Regions from separate parts of the Arthrobacter burdickii genome, predicted to be linked through region 1. Evidence: riboswitches for the same ligand, from Rfam matches in the RefSeq annotation. Region 1 holds a riboswitch; each other region holds the start of a gene.
What was found. Region 1 has a riboswitch for S-adenosylmethionine ahead of P5G52_RS17485 (bifunctional o-acetylhomoserine/o-acetylserine sulfhydrylase). Riboswitches for the same ligand answer to the same signal wherever they lie in the genome.
Positions count from the first base shown of each region.

Region 2: linked by a shared signal. The riboswitch ahead of P5G52_RS04160 (methylenetetrahydrofolate reductase) and the one ahead of P5G52_RS17485 (bifunctional o-acetylhomoserine/o-acetylserine sulfhydrylase) in region 1 are both predicted to bind S-adenosylmethionine.
Region 3: linked by a shared signal. The riboswitch ahead of P5G52_RS15445 (LLM class flavin-dependent oxidoreductase) and the one ahead of P5G52_RS17485 (bifunctional o-acetylhomoserine/o-acetylserine sulfhydrylase) in region 1 are both predicted to bind S-adenosylmethionine.
Region 4: linked by a shared signal. The riboswitch ahead of P5G52_RS05490 (ABC transporter substrate-binding protein) and the one ahead of P5G52_RS17485 (bifunctional o-acetylhomoserine/o-acetylserine sulfhydrylase) in region 1 are both predicted to bind S-adenosylmethionine.

Region 1 is NZ_JAROCG010000002.1:659,613-663,304, reverse strand. Features, by position in the region: gene metX (homoserine O-acetyltransferase MetX) at 1-813, opposite strand, end outside; gene P5G52_RS17485 (bifunctional o-acetylhomoserine/o-acetylserine sulfhydrylase) at 820-2,139, opposite strand; SAM riboswitch class IV at 2,221-2,337, opposite strand; gene P5G52_RS17480 (VOC family protein) at 2,492-3,133, shown strand; gene P5G52_RS17475 (DUF1540 domain-containing protein) at 3,228-3,515, opposite strand; gene P5G52_RS17470 (CPBP family intramembrane glutamic endopeptidase) at 3,680-3,692, opposite strand, start outside.
Region 2 is NZ_JAROCG010000001.1:891,600-895,291, forward strand. Features, by position in the region: gene P5G52_RS04145 (saccharopine dehydrogenase family protein) at 1-1,039, opposite strand, end outside; tRNA gene P5G52_RS04150 (tRNA-Met) at 1,202-1,275, shown strand; gene P5G52_RS04155 (ester cyclase) at 1,479-1,904, shown strand; SAM riboswitch class I at 2,159-2,269, shown strand; gene P5G52_RS04160 (methylenetetrahydrofolate reductase) at 2,366-3,277, shown strand; gene metE (5-methyltetrahydropteroyltriglutamate--homocysteine S-methyltransferase) at 3,335-3,692, shown strand, end outside.
Region 3 is NZ_JAROCG010000002.1:167,597-171,288, reverse strand. Features, by position in the region: gene P5G52_RS15450 (methionine ABC transporter ATP-binding protein) at 1-460, opposite strand, end outside; gene P5G52_RS15445 (LLM class flavin-dependent oxidoreductase) at 583-1,971, opposite strand; SAM riboswitch class IV at 2,009-2,122, opposite strand; gene P5G52_RS15440 (SDR family NAD(P)-dependent oxidoreductase) at 2,216-2,974, opposite strand; gene P5G52_RS15435 (SpoIIAA family protein) at 3,115-3,492, shown strand; gene P5G52_RS15430 (GNAT family N-acetyltransferase) at 3,552-3,692, shown strand, end outside.
Region 4 is NZ_JAROCG010000001.1:1,168,030-1,171,721, forward strand. Features, by position in the region: gene P5G52_RS05480 (amino acid ABC transporter ATP-binding protein) at 1-359, opposite strand, end outside; gene P5G52_RS05485 (amino acid ABC transporter permease) at 356-1,120, opposite strand; gene P5G52_RS05490 (ABC transporter substrate-binding protein) at 1,131-2,054, opposite strand; SAM riboswitch class IV at 2,225-2,342, opposite strand; gene P5G52_RS05495 (aminodeoxychorismate lyase) at 2,450-3,328, opposite strand; gene P5G52_RS05500 (DUF7793 family protein) at 3,424-3,692, shown strand, end outside.

The DNA.
Region 1 (3,692 bases):
CACCTGGTAGCGGCCCCGCTCGGCGGGCAGGACGGCGCCGAAGGGCTGTTCGGCGTCCTGCTCCGCGCGACCGAAGCGTGCTTCCAGTTCCTGCTCGGAGCGGTAGGTGATGTGGGCGATGCGCCGGGCGATCCCGAGGCCCGCATCCGGATGCGGGCCGTCGTAGTAGTCGCCGCCGCGGTAGGCGGGGTCGAGCCGGATTGCCTGTAGCTGCGCCTGGGCGAACGCTATCTGTTCGGCCGAACTGGCGGCAGTGCAAGCGATGACGGCGCACCGCTCCACCCGCTGCGGGTACATCAGTGCCCACTCGAGCGCTCGTGCCCCTCCCATCGATCCCCCGAGGACCGACTGCCACTGCTTGATGCCGAGCCGGTCGGCGAGCAGGGCTTCGGCCCGGACGGAGTCGCGGATGGTGACGAAGGGGAAGCGCGATCCCCACGGGGTGCCGTCGGGAGCGAGGCTGGCCGGCCCCGTCGAGCCGTAGCACCCTCCCAGCATGTTGACGGACACCACGAAGTACCGGTCGGTGTCCACCGGGCGGCCGGGGCCGACGAGCGAATCCCACCAGCCCTCCTCCTCCGATGCGCCGCGTGCCACGTGCGAGCTGCCGGTCAGGGCATGCTGCACGAGCACCGCGTTCGATGCATCCCGGTTCAGTCGGCCCCAGGTCTCGAAGGCGAGCTGCACGTCCGGCAGCTCACCCCCGGTCTCGAGTGCCAGCGGTCCGATCGGGGCGATGCGCAGGAGCCCGTCCCCCGAAGGGCGCGCGTCGTCGATCCCGGGGTGCAGCGGAGCAGGAGGGTAGGTGGTCACGAAGGGCTAGACTCCTTTGGCGGCGCGGAACCCCGCGTCGAGGTCGGCGAGGATGTCGGTGATGTTCTCGAGGCCCACGGACAGTCGGACGAGGCCCGGACGCACGCCCGCGGTGAGCTGCGCTTCCGCCCCGAGCTGGCTGTGCGTGGTGGACGCCGGATGGATGACGAGCGAGCGGACGTCGCCGACGTTCGCCACGTGCGAGTGGAGTTCCAGTCCGTCGACGAAGCGCTTGCCGGCCTGCAGCCCGCCGACGATGTCGAAGCTGACGATCGCGCCCGTCCCGTTCTTCCGCCCGTACTTCCTGCCGCGCTCGTACCAGGGGCTCGAGGCGAGGCCGGCGTAGGAGACGCGCTCGACGTCGTCGTGCCCCTCGAGCCACTCGGCGACCGCCTGGGCATTCTGCACGTGGCGCTCGACACGCAGGCTGAGGGTCTCCAGGCCCTGCGCGATGAGGAAGGCGTTGAACGGCGAGACGGAGGAGCCGAGGTCGCGCAGGAGCTGGACGCGGGCCTTGAGGATGTACGCGAGATTCGCGCCGAGTGCGCTGCCGACGCCGAGGTCGCGTGCATAGACGAGTCCGTGGTAGCTCTCGTCCGGCGTGTTGAAACCGGGGAACCGCTCGGGATACCGGGCGAAGTCGAAGTTCCCCGAGTCGACGATGACCCCGGCGATGGCGTTGCCATGGCCCCCGAGGTACTTCGTCGCGGAGTGCACCACGATGTCCGCTCCCCATTCGATGGGTCGGATCAGGTACGGCGTGGACAGCGTGTTGTCCACGATCAGGGGAAGCCCGTTCTCGTGGGCGACGGAGCTGATGCCCTCGATGTCGAGGACGTCCTGCCGGGGGTTGGACACGACCTCGCCGAAGAAGAGCTTGGTGTTCGGCCGGACGGCCTTCCGCCACTGCTCGAGGTCGTCCGGGTCCTCCACGAAGGTGGTCTCGATGCCGAACTTCTTCAGCGTGTGCTTGAAGAGGTTGTACGTGCCGCCGTAGAGGCTGGGGCTGGCCACGATGTGGTCCCCCGCCTCCGCGATGTTCAGCACCGCGAAGGTCTCGGCGGCCTGGCCCGAGGCGAGCAGCAGGGCGCCGGCTCCGCCCTCGAGGCTGGCGATCCTCGTCTCCACTGCTTCCTGCGTGGGATTCCCGATGCGCGTGTAGATGGGCGCGAGCTCCGTCAGCGCGAACCGGTTGGCGGCACTCTCGGCACTCGGGAAGACGAACGACGACGTCTGGTAGATGGGAAGCGCACGCGCTCCCGTGGCTGCGTCCGGTACCTGGCCGGCGTGGATCTGGCGTGTCTCGAAAGACCAATCGTTGGACATGGTGCTCCCTGTCGGAAGGGGCCCCGCCTGGTCCGGTGCTCCGGCCGGTGCGTGCCGCTCCAGGAGACCGGCTCCCGCAGGAGCCCGCGCTTGCACGGCGCCGGAATAGCGCCGAACCTGGTCTTCACCCGGGGCACCCCACCGCGGTTGGAGGGTTGCCGGCCAGCAAGCCGGGGCTTCGTGCTGGCACTCATGACCTGCACCCATGAAAGCCCATCGGAGCGGATCCGGCAAGCCGGATGACCCTCCGTGAAGCAGCGTGCGGACGGGCGGCGGCGACGCCATCGGAGGACCAGCAGGAGTAAGGCGATCCTAAGTCGAGACGTGCATCACTTAGTGCCAAGATAACCGCATGCGATTGGACCATGTCTCATATGCCTGCGAACCCGATGGACTTGCTGCGACTGCCGACCGGATCGCAGCCAACCTCGGGATGGACCCCGTGAAGGGTGGCGTGCACCCGCGCTTCGGCACCCGGAACATGATCTTCCCCCTGGTGAACGGCCAGTACCTGGAGGTCGTGGAGGTCCTCGACCACCCCGCGTCGACCAAGGCGCCCTTCGGCCAGGCCGTGCGCGCGCGGTCCGAGGCCGGCGGAGGCTGGATGGGCTGGTGCGTCGCCGTGGACGACCTGGCCCCGTTCGAGGAGCGCCTCGGCCGCAGCGCGGTTCCCGGCAACCGCAAGTTCCCCGACGGCCAGGAACTGACGTGGCAGCAGATCGGCATCAAGGGGCTCATCGCTGATCCCCAGGTCCCCTACCTGCTCCGCTGGGACGAGGGCACCGAGGCCCTGCACCCCTCCCAGGCGCGCCCGGCGTCGGTCAAACTGTCCTGCCTGACCATCGCAGGATCATCCGAACGGGTGACCGAGTGGCTCGGCACCGCTGTCGAGGAGACGCTCGACGGCGTGCAGGTCCAGTGGATCGCCCCGAACGGCACCCCGGGCATCATGTCCGTGACCTTCGAGACCGCCGACGGCCGCATCGAGATCTGACATCACCCTCTGACATCACCAGAACGAACAGGAAAGGGCCGGACAGTCGTCCGGCCCTTTCCTGTTGCTCTCCGCGCGTCGGGCGGAGGCGCCGTCAGGCGTGGGTGTAGGTCAGGCAGTCGGCGGCGTCGGCGCCGGGTCCCACCTTGACGGCGGGGGCGCCGCACAGCAGGTCGTGGTTGTAGCTGCACTCCGAGCGCTGGCAGGCTCCCACGTGCGCGAGCATCTTCGGCAGGCCGCCGCTGATGGAGGTGTCGATGAAGGTGGCGCAGGACGCGTGTTCCTCGCTCCCGGACACGGTGATCGCGACGGCGGTGCAGCCCTCGTGATTGAACGAGCAGTTGTGGACACTGCACTCAGAGACACTGGTGACGACGCTCATGATTCCTCCTGGTGGTCCGGTGGAGCCCCGGTCGGAGCCGCCGTTGTGCTGGTGGAACTCACGGTAACACCGGGGTCAGCCGATAATTTAGTCACGGTTTTCGCGCGCAAATCAGCGTAGGTGAGCCTTCCCTGAGCAGTTCGTCGGCCAATCTATCGACCCCGTCACCCGCCGATC
Region 2 (3,692 bases), on a different contig from region 1:
CGACGGCCCGGTACCGCCGGCCGCTCTCCGAGGAAGCAGTCGCCTGGGAACGGAACCAGCCTGAGCGCCGCGCGGCCTCGCTCGGACCCGCACCGGGCGACGGAAGGACACGGTCCAGTAGTTTCCTCGTCGGGGGTAGGGCCAGTGCGGCTCCGAACACCCGCAGGCCGAGCGCCGTCGCTCCGGCGCGGACGACGCCGACGAGCCCCCGCCCCACACCCATCACCTCGCCGTACCGCAGGGACCGGCCGTAGGTCCACCCCTGCAGGGCATTGCTGCGACGCACGATCCGCGTGTTCACCGACGCCATGATGAAGGGTGCGGTCCACAGGCCGTCCTCCGACCGGCCGACCCACCCCAGGTCCGACGGCTGCCGGGTCGAGGGCTCCGCCGTGCGGTCCGGACTGAGGGAGTAGGGATCACCCGCGAGCGATCGCAGCACAGGATCCGACCGCATGCCGTCGAGCTGCCCACGCATCGACTCGATGGTGCCGCCGCTGAAGCCACCCTTCGCCCTGGCGACGAGCTGCACCTCGGTCAGTCCGCCCGCGCCGTCGGCCACCGCGGCCTGGTGCAGGAGGAGCACCGCGAGGTCCGACGGGATGGAGTCGTAGCCGCACGCATGGACGATCCGTGCGCCGGTAGTCCTTGCCAACGCGTCGAAGCGGTCGATGGCTTCACGGACGAAGGACACCTCGCCCGTCAGGTCCCCATAGTGGGTGCCGGCGCGGGCACACGCCTCGACGACGGGCAGTCCGTACTTCGCGTAGGGACCCACCGTGGTGAAGAGCACCCGGGTTCTGGCGGCCAGCGCAGCGAGTGAGTCAGGGTGCTCCGAGTCGGCCTCGATGAGGGCCCAGTCCTGCGCGGCGGCGGGCAGCCTGGACCGTACGGCCTCGAGCTTCTCCCTCGACCTCCCCGCGAGCCCCACGCGCAGGCCCGGCGGAGCATGGTCCGCAAGATATCCGGCGATCAGTTCACCGACGAAGCCGGTCGCACCGAAGAGGACGAGGTCGTGATCGCGCGCGGGAGCCTCCATGCCAGCAGTCTTCCACGGCAGCGGCAGGAACGACGCCGAGAAGTGCCTACCTCTGCCGTGGCTGAAGCGCCCCGTGACCCTGAAACCAGATCGCAGATCATCACTGGATCGCGAGGGCCGATTGGTGTATTCATCCTGCGGTGAGTAAGGTCGTCTTTGCGCCGCGGGGTGGAGCAGTTCGGTAGCTCGCTGGGCTCATAACCCAGAGGTCACAGGTTCAAATCCTGTCCCCGCAACGAAGAAGCACCTACTAACGATCCTGTTGGTAGGTGCTTCAGCTTAACCACGTCGGGTCCGAGACGACACGCGATCAGCGCCGTGATGCCACCTTGCCGTTCAGTTCAGCCCAACGGGTTGGTGCTTGCCTGCCCGTGGTCACCGGCCCACACTGGCAGAGGTGGCCGGTAAGCAGCCCTTGAACAGAGTGCGAGGAGCCGCAATGCCAGACGGTTCAGGCTTGCGAGGAGTATATGAAGGGATCATCTCTGCGGTCGGCGCTGATGATGCCGTCGCTCTGGAGGGTTTGATCGCTGCTGATGTGATCGACCACATGCCCGTGCCCGGTCAGCCTGGAGGGCGGGAGGGCTTCATTTTCTGGATGCACAGTATGCATGCTGCCTTTCCCGATATGACGGGAGCCATCTCTGACGCAGTGGTTGAAGGCGACAAGATCGCCGGTCGGGTGCTGTGGACCGGAACGCACGAAGGGGAGTTCCTCGGTCTGCCCGCTACCGGCAGACCGGTAGCCATTACCGCCATGCACCTTGTTCGGTTCAGGGGCGGGGTGGCGGTCGAATGGTGGGGCGCCGCAGACCTTCTCGGAGCTGCAATGAGTTTGAATGCCCGCCTGGAGCCTCCTCTCTAGCGAAACACTGTGCTCTATCCGTATCCTCGCGGTGTCGAGCGCGATGAGGGCAGGCAAGCGCCGCCTTCGTACTCGACCCGCGGTCACCTCGAAGAGGAAGGCCAGCCAGAACCGGGATCACCGGATGACGCGGGATCGTCACATGTCGCCCGGGATGCAGTATGTGACGAAACCGGCGTCCCGGAACGTCATGCGGCGCCTTGTCGTCGCACGTTCTGCACCCAGGGCCGGGGTGCTGCTTACAGTGATCCCACCAACCATCAAGAGCGGCCGAGAGATCTGGCTTGTTGACGCCGCAGCAACCATTCCGTTGCCCTCCCTTGGGAGAGCAGCGGAACCGGTGCTAATGCCAGAACCGATGGACATGCATCAGCGCACCCGCGAGCGGTCCCGGCACACCCGGATCGCTGGTTTCCGGCCCGCATCCTGGTGCACTCCCTCGGACATACCGAGGAGCGGGGATGACTTCGAAGAAACAGGCAGCGGTACCGCCGTCGCTGTCGTACGAGCTGTATCCGCCGGCCACCCCGGAAGCAGGGGAGGCGGTGCTGCGGACGATCGACGAGCTGGAGGCCACCCGCCCCGACTACGTCTCGGTGACCTACAGCGGCACACCGGCGCGGCGCCTGGCCTCGATCGAGCTGATCGGGCACCTGACCAGCAACACCAGACTGCGACCACTGGCCCACCTCTGTTGCGTGGGGGAGACACGGGCGAGCCTTGACCTGCTGGTGCGGCAGCTCGTCGCACTGGGGGTGAGGGGCCTGCTGGCCCTGCGCGGGGACCTGCCGCAGGACCCGCAGGCAGTGCGCGGCGAGCTTCCCTTCGCCCAGTCCCTGGTGGAGTTGATCCGGGAGGTCGAGGCCCGGCACGGAGCCGCGCTCGCCGGCGGTCGGTTGGCGGTGGGGGTGGCGGCCTACCCGAATCGGCACCCGGAATCGCCGTCATTCCTGCACGACGTCGAGGTGCTGGTCTCGAAGCAGCGTTCCGGTGCAGACTTCGCCATCACGCAGGTGTATTTCGATCCCGCCCACTACGTCCGCCTGCTCACCGCGGCCCGGGCCGCGGGAGTCACCATCCCGATCATTCCCGGGGTGATGCCCCTGGGGAACATCCGCCGGCTCGAACGGCTGGCCGGAATGACCGGCGTCCGTCCCGACCCTGCCCTCCTGCACCGCCTGGAGACCGCCTCGGGTGAAGCCGAACGCCGACGGATCGGCGTGCGGGCAGCGGCCGTGCTGGCCCGGGCGGCCTTCGATGCAGGGGCCCCGGGCGTGCACCTGTACACCTTCAACGACCATCGCGCGTCCATCGAGGTCATCGAGGAGATCGACCTGCCGGTGGCGCGCACGCCGGCCGCCGTCCCGGCCTGACCCTGCCCCCCCCCCGAATCCGAACCACGACCGACACACCGTCCAGAGGAGAACACCATGAGCACCGAGAACACCTTCCCCGCCGCCACGATCCTCGGCTACCCCCGCATCGGGCCCGGCCGTGAGCTGAAGAAGGCCGTCGAGGCCTACTGGGCGGGCCGCCTGGACGAGGCCGGACTGCAGCACGCTGCCGACCAGCTGCAGGACCGCACGGTCGCCCGACTCGTGGAACTGGGGCTGGATCGCGGCGATTCCTCCATCCCGGCGGACTTCGCGCTCTACGACCAGGTCCTGGACGCGACGGCGGCGCTGGGAGCTCTGCCGGCTCGGTTCGCCGACCTGGCCGCGGAGGACGGTTCTGTGGACACCGCCGGCTACTTCACGCTGGCCCGGGGCGACGGCGAGCGCGCGCCGC
Region 3 (3,692 bases), 490 kb from region 1:
CCCGAGCAATCCCCACGCGCTGCGCCTGGCCGCCAGAGAGCTGGAACGGGTAGTGGCCGGCCTTGTCCGACAGCCCCACCCGGTCCAGCAACTCGGCAACACGAGCCCGTGCCTCGCCAGGAGTGACGCCGAGGTACTCGAGGGGCAAGGCGATGTTCTCCGCGGCGGTCCTGCGGCTGAGCAGGCTCGAGGACTGGAACACCGTGCCGATGCGGCGGCGCGCCTCGCGCAGACGCTTCTCCGGCAGGCCCGAGAGTTCCTCTCCATTGACGACGACGGCGCCCGACGTCGGACGTTCAAGCAGGTTGATGCACTGGGCGAGGGTGCTCTTGCCTGCACCGCTCGGACCGACGACAGCGGCGATGCGGCCGGTGGGCACCTCGAAATCGAGGTGGTCGAGTACGGTGACGGCAGCGTGCCCGCGACCGTAGGTCTTGGTCAGTTGTCGAAGCGAGATCATGGGATTCCTTGGGCAGGATGCGGGTGGGAAGCGTCGAATGGGTGGGCAGCAGGGAAGGGATGGACGGTGCTGCGGGTTCGGCCGCCGGGAACCCCGGCGGTCCGCGTCAGGTCAGTGGGGCGTCAGGGGCGGACGGACTCGAGCCGGAATCGCGCTCCGCGGTGCTCCTCGGGCAGGCGGTCACCCTTGCCGAACAGCTTGTTGCGCAGGGTTCCCTCGACGTATTCCGTCGGATAGGCACCGCGCTTCTGGAGCTCGGGAACCACGTACTGGATGACGTCCTCGAAGGATCCAGGTGTGATGGCGTACGCCAGGTTGAAGCCGTCGACGTCGGTCTCCTCGACCCAGGCCTGGAGCTCGTCGGCGACCTGCGCCCCGGACCCGATGATGCGCGGACCAAGCCCCCCGATACCTGCCCACTCGGCGATGTCGCGCACGGTCCAGGGTTCGCCGTCGTCGTTCACCTTCTGGAAGTTCGCGACGGCGGACTGAATGGCGTTCGATTTCACATTGCCGATGGGCTCGTCGGGGTCGTAGACGCTGAGATCGATGCCCAGCCAGCCCGACAGCAGCACGAGGGCTCCTTCGTAGCTGACGTACTGCTGGTACTCGGCGTGCTTGGCCTGGGCCTTCTCCTCCGTCTCGTCCGTGATGACAGTGAGCATGGTGTAGATCCGCACGGAGTAGCGGTCGCGTCCTTCGGCCTCGACCGCGTCGCGGATCTTCTTCACGGCGTCCTTGAGGATCGCTTTGGTGGGTGCACCGACGAAGACCGCCTCGGCGTTCCCCGCAGCAAAGGCGATCCCGCGTGATGAGGCACCGGCCTGGTAGATCACGGGCGTGCGCTGCAGCGAGGGCTCGCTGAGGTGGATCCCCGGAACTGTGAAGTACGTGCCGTCATGGTTGATGTCGTGGACCTTGGCCGGGTCGGTGAAGACCCCGGTCTCGCGGTCCCGGATCACCGCGTCGTCCTCCCAGGACCCCTCGAGCAGCTTGTAAAGCACCTCGAGGTACTCGTCCGCGTGGTTGTAGCGTTCGTCGTGCTCGAGCTGGTCCTCGTTGCCCATATTCCGCGCGGCGGAGGGCAGGTAACCCGTGACCACGTTCCAGCCGACCCTGCCATTGGTGAGGTGGTCGAGCGTGGAGAGCCGGCGTGCGAACGGGTAGGGGTGCTCGTAGGCCGTGCCCGCCGTGACACCGAAGCCGAGGTGCTCCGTGACAAGGGCCATGGCGGAGACGAGCAGGAACGGATCGTTGACCGGGGTCTGCGTCCCCTGGCGCAGCGTGGCCTCGTTGGAACCGCCGTAGACGTCGTAGGTGCCGAGGACGTCGGCGATGAAGATGCCGTCGAACAGTCCCTTCTCCAGCGTCTTCGCGAGGTCGGCCCAGTAGCGCAGGTCCTTGTAGCGCCACGACTGATCGTCCGGGTGCCGCCACAGGCCAGGCGACTGGTGGCCCACGCAGTTCATGTCGAAGGCATTGAAGCGGATATGGCGCGGTGATGCGGGCATGAAAAAATCCTCATGTCAGGGCACTGCCGTGGAGGAAGCGCCATACTTGCCCGCATGATGCATGCCGGGCCGAATCCTCACCTGGGGCACCCCGCTACAGCGAGAGGGTTGCCGTCCAACAAACCAGGGTTTGACGTTGGAGCTCTTGATTCTGGTGATGAGCCTAGGTGCCCGCCCTCGCCGGCGTCCACAAGCACCCGTCACAGTGCGTCACGATCAGCCATGCCTCACGATCAGCAATCCGTCAGCGGAGGTAGGACGCACCGTTCACGTCGACCACGGTGCCGCTGACCCAGAGCGGAGCATCCGTGGCAAGCCATGCCACGGTCTGCGCCACCTCCTCCGGCGTCGCCACGCGGTTGAACGGACTCTGTGCCCGGACCGCGTCACCCTCCGGGCTGTCGAGCACCGACCGTCCCATGTCCGTCTCGACGAAACCCGGTGCGACCGCCGCAGAGAGAATGCCGGAGGGCGCGAGCGCAACGGCCAGCGACTGGGTCATCGAATGGAGCGCAGCCTTACTCGCCCCGTAGGCAGGGGTCAGGGGTTCGCCTCGGTAGGCGCCGCGGGAGCCCACACTGATCAACCGACCGCCCTCGGGACCGGCTGGCCGATCCAGGAGGTGGCGCGCCACGAGCCAGGCCAGGTTCGCCGGCCCCAGCAGGTTGACGGCGAGAGTGCGGCGCCAGGCATGCTGCCAGTCGTCGAAGGATGCCCGGACAACAGGATGCGCCTCAAAAATCCCTGCATTGTTCACGAGGACGTCGACCCCGCCGAGTTCCCGCACGGTTTCATCGACGATCCGTACGCACTCCTCCGGATCGGCGACATCGCCGACTACGACGGCGTGACCGGTACCGGGCAGTGCGTCACGAACCACCAGGGCCGCCGCCGCATCGCGTCCCGCATGCACGGCGATGCGATGTCCCCGTCCGGCTAGCTCATGGGCGATGGCGGCGCCGATCCCGCGGCTCGCGCCGGTCACCAGAATGCTCAGTGTCATGGATCAGACGCTACAGCCCGCATCGCCCTGGGAGCCCGAAGCGCTCAGGTGGAGTCGGAAAACCGACAAGGAGGCTGAACCAGCCAGTCCACCTTGCTACGCTGTCAAGCTACTGCTTCTACCCTCGGTAAAGGACCTCGATGGACCCATTCAGTGCGCACCTCGACAGGGGAATCCTGAGGCTTCGGTGGAAGCGCGGCGTCGAGATCACCCATGCGCATGCCGTTGCCGCCGCCCGCGCCCTGGCAGAATTCCACGGTCCCACCGCACTGCCGCTCCTGGTCCACATGCATGGCATCACCGGGATCACCCCTGAAGCACGCGTGGGAATGGCTGCCTACCGCGGGTTCTCGAGAGTCGCCGTCGTGGGTGAGGACGCCGTCGACGAGGTGATGTCGGCGTTCTCCCACCGCTCCCCCACCGTCACGCGCTATTTCTGCTCCGAGACCGAAGCGCTCGCCTGGCTGCTCGACGGCAGCACAGCCGGGCACGCTACGCGACCGGCTTCGCGCGACTAGCACCGGACCGCGGGGACGGCTCGTTGACCCGTTCTCATGGTCAATGCGAAGGTGACAGCATGAGCTCCGAGAACAGCGGGATCCAGGTCACGAACAACGAGGCGAAGAGCCGCTACATCGCGAACCTCGACGGCGACCCTGCAGGCATGGCGGCGTACGAACGGTCCGGTGACACCATCGTCTTCACGCACACGGTGGTC
Region 4 (3,692 bases), on a different contig from region 1:
TGCCGGGCCTCGTCCGCGGACATCTTCCGGAGCTTGCGCAGTGCGAGGGAGACGTTGTCCACCACGGTCTTGTGGGGGAAGAGGTTGAACTGCTGGAACACCATGCCGATGCGGCGGCGCAGCTCGTCCGGGTTGTCCATCAGGACGGACCGGCCGTCGAGCAGGATGTCGCCCTTGTCCGGTTCGATCAGGCGGTTCAGCACGCGCAGGAGCGTGGACTTGCCGGACCCGGAGGGGCCGATGACCGACGCCGTCGTGCCCCGCTCCACGTGCAGGTCGATGCCGCGCAGCACGTGGTTGGAGCCGAAGGAGAGGTGGAGGTCCCTGCCGGTCAGGGTCCCCGATTCGAGAGTCTTCATGCCTTCGCTCCTTCGCCGATCTTCGCGGCCAGTTCATCGGGCTCGGGCTTCTCCCGCTTGCCGACCCGCAGCCGGTTGTCGATGTAGTTGACCAGGTGCGTCAGCGGGATGGTCAGGCACAGGTACAGTGCTGCCGCCGCGATCAGCGGCGACAGGTTGCCCGTGGTGCTCGCGGAGTCGTTGCCGATCCGGAACAGTTCACGCTCGCTGGCGAGCAGCCCGAGGAAGTAGATCAGCGAGGACTCCTTGATCAGCGCGATGAACTGGTTCACCAGGGCGGGCAGCACGCGCCGCACGCCCTGGGGAACCACGACGAGCTGCATGGAGGAGCGGTAGCTGAAGCCCAGCGCGCGGGAGGCCTCCAGCTGCCCCTTCTCCACGCTCTGGATGCCGGAGCGGAAGATCTCACCGATGTACGCGGCGGCCATCAGTGACAGGGCGAGGATGCCCATCGGGAAGGGACTGGTGCTGCCGGTGACCTGGCGGTAGATCGGGCTGAGGCCGATGCCGATGAGCAGGATGATCACCACGGCAGGCACTCCACGGAAGATGTCTGTGTAGATGCGCGCCACCCAGCGGAGCAGCCGATTGCGGGAGATCCCCAGGATCGCGAGGACCATGCCGAGGACCGTCCCGATGATGCCGGAGGACAGGGCGAGGATCAGGGTGTTCCGCAGTCCGACCGCCAGGAGTTCGGGCAGGACCGCAGCCATTGCCTCCCAGTCGAAGAAGGTCTGCGAGAGCTGGTCAAGGGCATTCATGCAGGGACCGCTACTTTACTTCCACGGCTTTGCTGCCGGGCTTCCAGTCGGAGGGCATCTCGCGGTCCGGGTACCACTCCTTGGTGAGCTCGGTCCACGTGCCGTCCTCGATCACGGCGTCGAGCCCGGAGTTGAGCGCGTCGATCAGGGGCTGGTTCTCGCTGTTGACCGCGTAGGCCGTGAAGTTCTCGGTGTTGATGATGGTCTCGGCGATGGTGGTGTCATCGCCCTCCTTCACCTGGCCCGTGGCCTGCTGGGACGGGGCGACCCATGCGTCGACCTGACCGTTCTTCACGTTCGCGTAGACCGTGTTGTAGTCCGCGAAGCGCACGGGCTCGAGGCCAAGGGTGTTGGTCACGTAGTCGTCCTGGACGGTGCCCTGCACGACGCCGATGCGGGTGCTCTCCGACAGGGAGTCGAAGCCCGTGACCGAGGAGCCGTTCTTCGTGACGACGGCCATGTACCCGAAGTCGTAGCCGTTGGTGAAGCCGACGTTCTCGCGGCGGGCGGCCGTCGTGGAGATCGAGGAGGATCCGACGTCGAACTGCTTGTTCTGGACCTGGGCGAGCAGTGCGGAGAAGTCCGTGGACGCGAACTCGACCTCGAGGCCGAGCTTGTCGCCGATGGCGCGGAGCAGCTCGTTGTCGTAGCCGGTGAAGACGCCGTTCTCGATGAAGATGTTTGGCGGGGCGTCGGAGAGGGTGCCCACGCGCAGGGTCCCCTCCGTGATGAGGCCGAGCTTCGAGGTGTCGATCTCGTCGACCGGCGTGGTGTCGTCGGTCGTGTACTGGTCGAGCGACTGCTGGTCGCTGCCGGCGAGGGCGTCGGTGGTCGCGGTCGGCTCGCTGCTGCTACTGCTGTTGCTGCCGCAGGAGACGGTCAGCGCGAGGAGCGGGACGGCGAGTGCCGCGAGGACTTTGCGGGAGATGTTCATGGGGTCCTTCTTCGATGCTGGCCCGGGGTGCGGGCCGACTGGATGAGGTGGATCTCGGGGAGGAACGGATGGCTGCCGGGGAGGCTGCTGGCTGCTGGTGACACGCTCGCTGTTCTGGCCGTGCGCGTTGTGGCGGCTGCTGTCCCGGTTATCTCTGGGTGGTCCGCACGACGCCGTACTTGCCAACCGGGGGACTGGTCCCGGCGGCCGAATCTTCACCTGGAGCACCCCACTACGGGAGAGGGTTGCTGTCCAGCCGGCCAGGGCCGAGGGCTGGAGCTCTTGATTTCAAGAAAACGCTATGGCAGCACGAAGCGCCCGGTCAAAACGAAACTGCGCGGAAATCAGCGTTTGACGCGGTAAACGGCCTGTAGGGCAGGCTTTTGTGGTGAAAATTACACGAACCGGTCCACGAGGTCGGTCAGCTCGGCTGTGAGGGCGGGCGAGGATCGGAGGGCCTGGCCGTCGATCGAGAGCACGGGTGCGAGGAGCCGGATGCTCGAGATCAGCCATACCGCGTCGGCGTCGAGGAGGTGGTGCGGCTCGAGCGGGCCGTAGCCGAGTTCCCACCCCTGCTCCTTCGCCGCCGTGAACAGGGCGCTCTGGGACGTACCCGCGAGGATGCCGCTCTCGAGCTGCGGTGTCAGGAGTGTCTTCCGTCCGTCGCGGTCGTGGGCCAACAGCACGGTCGAGGTGGGGCCCTCCAGCACCTTGCCGTCCGAGGAGGTGAAGATGACGTCGTCGGCCCCGTGGGCCTTCGCGTAACGGAGGGCCGCCATGTTGACGGCGTAGGAGAGGGTCTTGGCGCCCATCAGCAGCCAGGGCGCACGCTGCGCCACGGTGCTGTCATAGCCGCGTTCGAGGAACAGGACCCGAAGTCCCGTCCTGCGCTGCTCGAGCGTCGACGCCGGCACGGGAGCGACCTGGACCCACGCCGTGGCACGCGCGGCGCCTTCGACCCCGCGCGTGGCGATGAGCTTCACGACGGCGTCACGGCGCTCCGGCTCCGCTGCCGCGAACTCCCGGAGGCCGGTGCGGATGGCACGGCTCCATGCCTCGGCGTCGGGGACCGTAAGGTCCAGGGCCGCTGCCGAGGACGCGAGCCTCGCCAGGTGCGCCTGCTCCTTGCGGGGAGACCCGTCGACGGCCAGGAGCGATTCGAAGATCCCGTCGCCGCGGGTGGCGCCCAGGTCGGTGGCCAGAAGCTGGGGCTGCGAGGCATCGACGACCCTGCCGTCGTCGTGGGCCGGGTCGAGGAACACGAGAACAGTCATGGCCCCCAGCGTATCCGCTCGCGCCCGACCACCCCTGTCTGTAGTGTGCGAGGGGATGCTCGGCACTCGGGTACCACCACAGGGGGTTGGGGAGCATGGCGGAAGAACGGGATGCCGCCGCGGAAGCCTTCGTGGCCGAGCTACGCACCGAGGTCCTGTGGGTCCAGTGGCAGCACAACGTGAGCGTCGGCGACAGTGATGCTGCGGCACTGATCGAACGGTCCAACGCCCTGTGCCGGGACGTCTGCCCGCCGATGCTGGTGGAGCTCAATGGCATGGTGTCGCTCACGCGGAGCGCTCTTCACGGTTTCGCGACTGCGCTGAACATCGCAGCCATGGCCATCGTCGGCCCGAGCGCGGTCGA